2 linked regions of the Pigmentiphaga sp. H8 genome follow. The protein of the gene in region 2 binds, or shares a complex with, the protein of the main gene of each other region. Links are inferred from orthologs where the notes say so. Each region holds a gene or a part of one and is shown on either strand. Other genes may lie near its edges.

Region 1 (3,084 bases), 480 kb from region 2 along the record:
CGCCCGCGGCCGGGTTGCCGGGCATGCCCACGCGCGGCGCCCACCATTGGTAGAAGCCGCGCCAGCTGGCCAGCAGCCGGGCCAGGCTGCGCGGGCTCAGGCCCTGCGCGTGCAGTTGTCCCAGGTAGCGGCGCACGTGCCCCTGCGACACGCGTTCCAGCGGCACGTCATCCGCCAGTTCGACCAGATGGGCGAGGTCCCGCCGGTAGGCGGCCAGGGTGTGGGGGGAATAGCGGCGGCCCGAGCCCAGGTGTTCGAGCCATTCCAGCATGGGCCGGGCCAGCGCCGGCCCCGTGGCCTCGGAACCGGGATGGGGATCGTCGGCCACGGTACGTGTCAGGCGCGCGGCGCCTCGGTCAGGAGGCGCGACAGCGATGCGCTGGCCAGTTCACCGATACGCGTCAGAAAGGTCGTGCCCATCGAGGGCGTGAAACGCTCGGCGTCGGGCGATGCCAGCACCAGCAGCCCGAAGGCCTCGGGCGCGATGCCCACGCGCAGCGGGATCAGGGCCAGCGAACGCACTTCGCGGTCGAGCCAGGCGGCGGCCTCGAAGCCCGAATTCGGGCCGCAGTACGGCGACATCAGCCCATTGGCGAAGGTGCGGGCATCGGCCGAGACTTCGCCGCGCCAGGGGGCCTCGGCATCGCCCGGGGCGGTGTCGGCCCAGAGGCGCAGCGCCACGTCGGGCACGCTGAAGATCTCGCCCAGGCCGCCGGCCACGGCGGCGGGCAGCGCCTGCGGGTCGCGTTCCTTGAGCAGGCCGCGGCTCCACAGCAGCAGCCGGTCGGAAATGTGTTCGTTTTCGGCCGCGGCGCGCACCAGCTCCGACACCCGCAGTTCCATGCCGCGCACGCGCTCGCGCAGCGCCAGCACCTGGCGCTCGGCCAGCGAGACGGCCTTGCCCTCGTGGGGATGGGGCACCTTCATGGTGGAGAACAGCTCGGCGTGCCGTTCGAAGAAATCGGTGTTGTCCTTGAGGTATTGCGCGACTTCGTTGGCGTCCATGTACGTTCCGGAATTCATTGTTGATATAAGGCAAGGGCGCGCGAAGCGCGTAGGAGGTGGATTCCCCTCCCCCTCTAACCCAGGAGGCGGTCGACGTCGACGGTGCCTTCGAACACGGTCACGGCCGGGCCGGTCATCAGCAGTTGCTCGCCGTCCCAGGAGATGGTCAGCACCCCGCCTCGCGTCTGCACGCGCACCGGCGACTCCAGCAACCCGCGGCGGATGCCCGCGGCCACCGCCGCGCAGGCGCCCGTGCCGCAGGCCAGCGTCTCGCCCGCGCCGCGCTCGTAGACGCGCAGCCGGATGTCGTGGCGACCGACGATCTGCATGAAGCCGGCATTGACCCGGCGGGGAAAGCGCGGATGGCTCTCGACCCGCGGGCCGACCGACGCCACCGGCGCGAGGTCGACGTCGTCGACCACCTGCACCGCGTGCGGATTGGAAATGCCGACGGCCGACACCCAGACGACGCGCTCGGCCTCGCCTGGCGCCGACACGTCCAGCGGCCAGACGTCGTCCTGGCCTTCGCGCCGGGGCGTCAGGCCCGCCGGGTCGAACGGCACGGCGGCCGGATCGAAGCTGGTGCGCCCCATGTCGACGCTGACCTCGCCGTCGTCCTGTTCGTTCAGCACGATGATGCCGGTGCAGATCTCGGCGCGCACGGGATTGCGGTCGGTCAGGCCCTGCTCGTGGACGAAGCGCACGAAGCAGCGGGCGCCGTTGCCGCAATGCTCGACCTCGCCGCCGTCGGCGTTGAAGATGCGGTAGCGGAAGTCGGCGTCGGAGCGGGTGGGCCGCTCGACCAGCAGGATCTGGTCGGCGCCGATCCCGAACTGCCGATGGGCGAGCTTGCGCGCCCGCTCGGGGGTGAGCCGGATATCTTGGCGCACGCCGTCCAAGACGACGAAATCATTGCCCGCGCCATGCATTTTGGTGAAGTGCCAGGTCATGCCGGAATTATAGTCCGCGCCAAGCACCGCGCGCCGCCGGGGTCGGAGCTTGGTATTCTGGCGATTGGCCGGTCTACTGGAACTTGCAATGGCTCGTATCGTCCCCGACGGCTGGCGGGAAATCAACGCCACCGGCGCCGCCCGCCGGGAAATCGAAACCCTGGCCACGCTCGAACGCGGCCTGCCCGATTCCTACACCGTCTACCATGCCGTCCACTGGACCAACGTGGAACATGGCTTCTCGGTCTATGGCGACATCGACTTCGCCGTCGTCAACGCCGCCGGCGACCTGCTGCTGATCGAGCAGGTCAGCGGGTTCCTGGAGGAAACCGCCGACGGGCTCTGCAAGAAATACCCCAGCCACAGCACCAACGTGCCGATACAGATCGCGCGCCAGCTGGCGGTGCTGCGCGGCCGGCTGGCCCGGCGCCCCCACCTGGACGCCATCCGCGTCGAGTACCTGCTGTATTGCCCGGACTACTCGGTGCGCCATCCCGAGACCGCCGGGCTGTCGGCCGAGCGCATCGTCGACGCCGCCGAGCGCGACCGCCTGTGCGCGGTCATCCAGCTGGCGCTGCCGCAGGCGCCCGCCACCCAGGCCGCGCCAGCCGTGCGCCGCTTCCTGGACGACATCATCCAGCTCGAACCCGACGCCAACGCCCTGGTGGGGCAGGCGCGGGCGCTGGTCACCCGCATCTCGGGCGGCCTGGCGCACTGGGCGCGGCGGCTGGAGTTCGACCCGTTCCGCCTGCGGGTGATCGGCACCGCCGGGTCGGGCAAGACCCAGCTCGCCCACGCCGAGTTCCGCGCCGCCATCGATGCCGGCCGCCGGCCGTTGTACGTCTGCTTCAACCGGCCGCTGGCGGACCACTTCAACGGCATCGCGCCCGAAGGCGGGCTGGCGTGCACCTTCCACACCCTGTGCGACAAGGTGCTGCACGCCGCCGGGCAGCCGGTGGACTTCTCGGGCCCCGACGCCTTCACCAGCCTGGTGTCGCGCGCCGCGCGCGAAGCCGTGCCCGACCACCTGCGCTTCGACACCATCATCATCGACGAAGGCCAGGACTTCTCCGATGAATGGCGCGACCAGATCCTGCGCCATGCGCGCGAGCACGCGCGCATGGTCTGG
Region 2 (3,154 bases):
TGGTCGAGACCGGCTCGGTGCGCGTCATGCAGATCCTGGCCGACGCCACCAACGTCATCGCCGAGGGCGAGGTCCTGCAACTGCTGAACGTGCACGATCCGCTGGTGACCGAGGAACGCTACCTGCAGGTGGTGCGCTACAAGACCGCCCGCCTGTTCGAGGCCTCGGCCCAGTTGGCCGCGGTCCTGGCGGGCGCCACGCCCGAACAGGAAGCCGCGGCGGCGGAATACGGCCGCCGCGCCGGCACGGCGTTCCAGCTGATCGACGACGTGCTCGACTATAGCGGCGAGGCCGAGGCACTGGGCAAGAACCTGGGCGACGACCTGCGCGAAGGCAAACCCACACTGCCGCTGATCCGCCTGCTGGACGTGGGCACGCCGGCGCAGCAGATGCTGGTGCGCACCGCCATCGAGAACGGCGAAGGCGATTTCGTCGCGGTCGCCACCGCCATCCGGGAATCGGACGCCCTGGACTACACCCGCGCCCGGGCCCGGATCGAGGCGGATGCGGCGGTCGCGGCGATATCCACCTACCCCGTTTCCGCTTTCCGAGATTCTCTGCTAGAATTCTGCGCTTTCGCGATCAACCGAGATCGCTGAAAAGAAAGACGGCCTGCCGGGCAAGTTGTACAAGCCCGTATCCGGCAGGCCGGACCGACAAGTCGGGGCGTAGCTCAGCCTGGTAGAGTACTGCGTTCGGGACGCAGGAGTCGGAGGTTCGAATCCTCTCGCCCCGACCATTGATCTGGTCGACAAGCCTGTAGCCAGGCACGCAAAACGCACAGCCGAGGCTGTGCGTTTTTGTTTTTGCCCGTGCCGCGAATCCGCTGCTACTGCATGCTGCGGCCCGCCATGGCGTCGGCATAGCGCTCCCAGTGGCGCACGCGATAGGCCAGGTCCGACGCCTTGGCGCCGGCCGGGCCGCCGCCCGAGCACAGTACGCCGTTGCGCAGCACGTGCTGGATCGTATTGGGCAGCAAGGGACGCCATTCGTCGTGGACCGGGCGCTGCCAGCCGGCGCCGGGCCGGTACAGGGCCACGGTGCGCCATTCGCGCGTGCCGCAGCGGACCGATTCGTACGAAATGTTCTCGGCTCCCAGGTCGCTGACCGCGCGCAGCGTATAGCGCACGATCAGGCCCGGGGCGATCTGGATGGAGCGCGGATCCACGCCGAAACGGAAACGCTCGTTGCGCGACAGGTTTTCCACCGGCAGCACGTCGGCCTCGGTGGGCACCGGCGGCAACTCCGACTTCAGGGCTTCCCATCCGGCATCGGGCAGGGTGCGCTGGGCATCGATATCGTCCAGCAGGTAGTTGCCATCGCCGCGCGGCTGGCTGCCGCAGGCGGCGAGTAACAAGGCCAGGCATCCGGCGCCGGCCCAGGCGGCGGCGCGCAGGGCCCGGCGGGCGGGACGCATCGGGCGCGCCCCGGCGAACTGACTAGGCATAAGTGTTTTCCATATACAGGTTGCACCCGACACGATACCCGAACCCCGCGCAGGGGGTCGCGGGGGTTCAGACCTCGGGCGCTTCCTTGGACAGCGGTGCCGGTTCACCCTGGCCGCGTCGGTGCGAACCGATGTGCTGGCGCAGGTACCGGGTCTCGTGGTTCCGGCGGAAAAGCACGACCGCAAGCTCGTTCAGGGCCAGCGTATACACGTCGCGCTTGAATTCGATGACCGACTCCAGCGGGACCCAGTAGGAACTCCAGCGCCACGCGTCGAATTCAGGATGCGACGAGGCCCGCAGGCAGACGTCGCAATCGCGCCCCTGCATGCGAAGCAGGAACCAGATCTGCTTCTGACCTTTGTAGTGCCCGCGCCATTCGCGTCTGACGAAGTGGTCGGGCACGTTATAGCGCAACCAGTCGCGTGTTCTACCCAATATGCGGACATGCTCGGGCCGCAGGCCCACTTCTTCATGGAGCTCGCGGAACATCGCCTGGACAGGGCTCTCACCGTGCTTGATGCCGCCCTGCGGAAACTGCCAGGAATGTTCGTTGACGCGCTTGCCCCAGAAGACCTCGTTCTTCTGGTTGACGAGGATGATGCCGACGTTGGGACGGTAACCTTCACGATCCAGCATGAGCCACCCCAGCGATTCTCATACAATTGAGTCAATTATAGGCCCAGGGGGGCCAAACTCGTATCCATCCACGTGAGCACCGCAATGCGCGCATCGCAGTTCCATATCGGCACCCTCAAGGAAGCACCGTCCGACGCCGAGATCGTCAGCCACCAGCTCATGACCCGCGCGGGCATGATCCGCAAGCTGGCCGGCGGCATCTACACCTACATGCCCATCGGCCTGCGGGTCATTCGCAAGATCGAGGCCATCATCCGCGAGGAAATGAACCGCGCCGGCGCGCTCGAGCTGCTGATGCCGGTCGTGCAGCCGGCCGAGCTGTGGATGGAATCGGGCCGCTGGGAGCAGTACGGCCCCGAGCTGCTGCGCATGAAGGACCGCCACAACCGCGATTTCGTGCTGCAGCCGACCTCGGAGGAAGTCATCACCGACATCGCCCGCAACGAGATCCACAGCTGGCGCCAGCTACCCAAGAACTTCTACCACATCCAGACCAAGTTCCGCGACGAGCGCCGGCCGCGCTTCGGCGTCATGCGGGGCCGCGAGTTCACGATGAAGGACGCCTATTCCTTCGATCGCGACGAGGCCGCCGCCCAGAAGAGCTACGACGCCATGTACGACGCGTACATGCGCATCTTCGCCCGCATGGGCCTGACCTTCCGCGCCGTGGCGGCCGACACCGGCTCCATCGGCGGGACGCGCAGCCATGAATTCCAGGTCATCGCCGACACCGGCGAAGACCTCATCGTCTACAACCCGGCCACCCAGTACGCCGCCAACATCGAGCTGGCCGAGGCGCCCTGCCTGGTTGCCCAGCGCGCGGCGCCCGGCCGGGCACTGGAGAAGATGCCCACCCCCGGTGCCACCAAGTGCGAGGCCGTGGCCGAACTGCTGGGCCTGCCGCTGGCCAGCCACGTGAAGTCCCTCGCCCTGGCGGTCGAGCCGGAAGAAGCCGGCAAGCCGGCCCAGATCTGGCTGCTGCTGCTGCGTGCCGACCACGAATTGAACGAGATCAAGGCCGGCAAGATTCCCGGCCTGGACCACGGCTACCGGTTCGCCACCGATGCCGA

The links.
Region 1: the proteins of EGT29_RS22915 (region 2) and dapF are in contact, whole or in part, in a solved structure (PDB 5YGU), measured with the Escherichia coli proteins. The link is inferred for Pigmentiphaga sp. H8 from one-to-one orthologs.

Annotation. Positions count from the first base shown.
Region 1 is NZ_CP033966.1:5,353,608-5,356,691, forward strand. The notes cover bases 18-2,788. They hold dapF (diaminopimelate epimerase), read right to left. Parts: upstream 1,956-2,788; coding sequence 1,080-1,955; downstream 18-1,079. Other genes in these bases: xerC (tyrosine recombinase XerC), read right to left, coding at 18-271; EGT29_RS25245 (DUF484 family protein), read right to left, coding at 337-1,005; EGT29_RS25255 (DEAD/DEAH box helicase), read left to right, coding at 2,044-2,788. Also shown: more of xerC, read right to left, coding at 1-17; more of EGT29_RS25255, read left to right, coding at 2,789-3,084. UniProt on the Escherichia coli protein: Involved in the succinylase branch of the L-lysine biosynthesis and in the biosynthesis of the pentapeptide incorporated in the peptidoglycan moiety. Catalyzes the stereoinversion of LL-2,6-diaminopimelate (L,L-DAP) to meso-diaminopimelate (meso-DAP).
Region 2 is NZ_CP033966.1:4,870,193-4,873,346, forward strand. Bases 300-3,140 are described here. They hold EGT29_RS22915 (RNA pyrophosphohydrolase), read right to left. Parts: upstream 2,085-3,140; coding sequence 1,515-2,084; downstream 300-1,514. Other genes in these bases: ispB (octaprenyl diphosphate synthase), read left to right, coding at 300-599; EGT29_RS22910 (CNP1-like family protein), read right to left, coding at 830-1,447; EGT29_RS22920 (proline--tRNA ligase), read left to right, coding at 2,169-3,140. Also shown: more of ispB, read left to right, coding at 1-299; more of EGT29_RS22920, read left to right, coding at 3,141-3,154. UniProt on the Escherichia coli protein: Master regulator of 5'-end-dependent mRNA decay.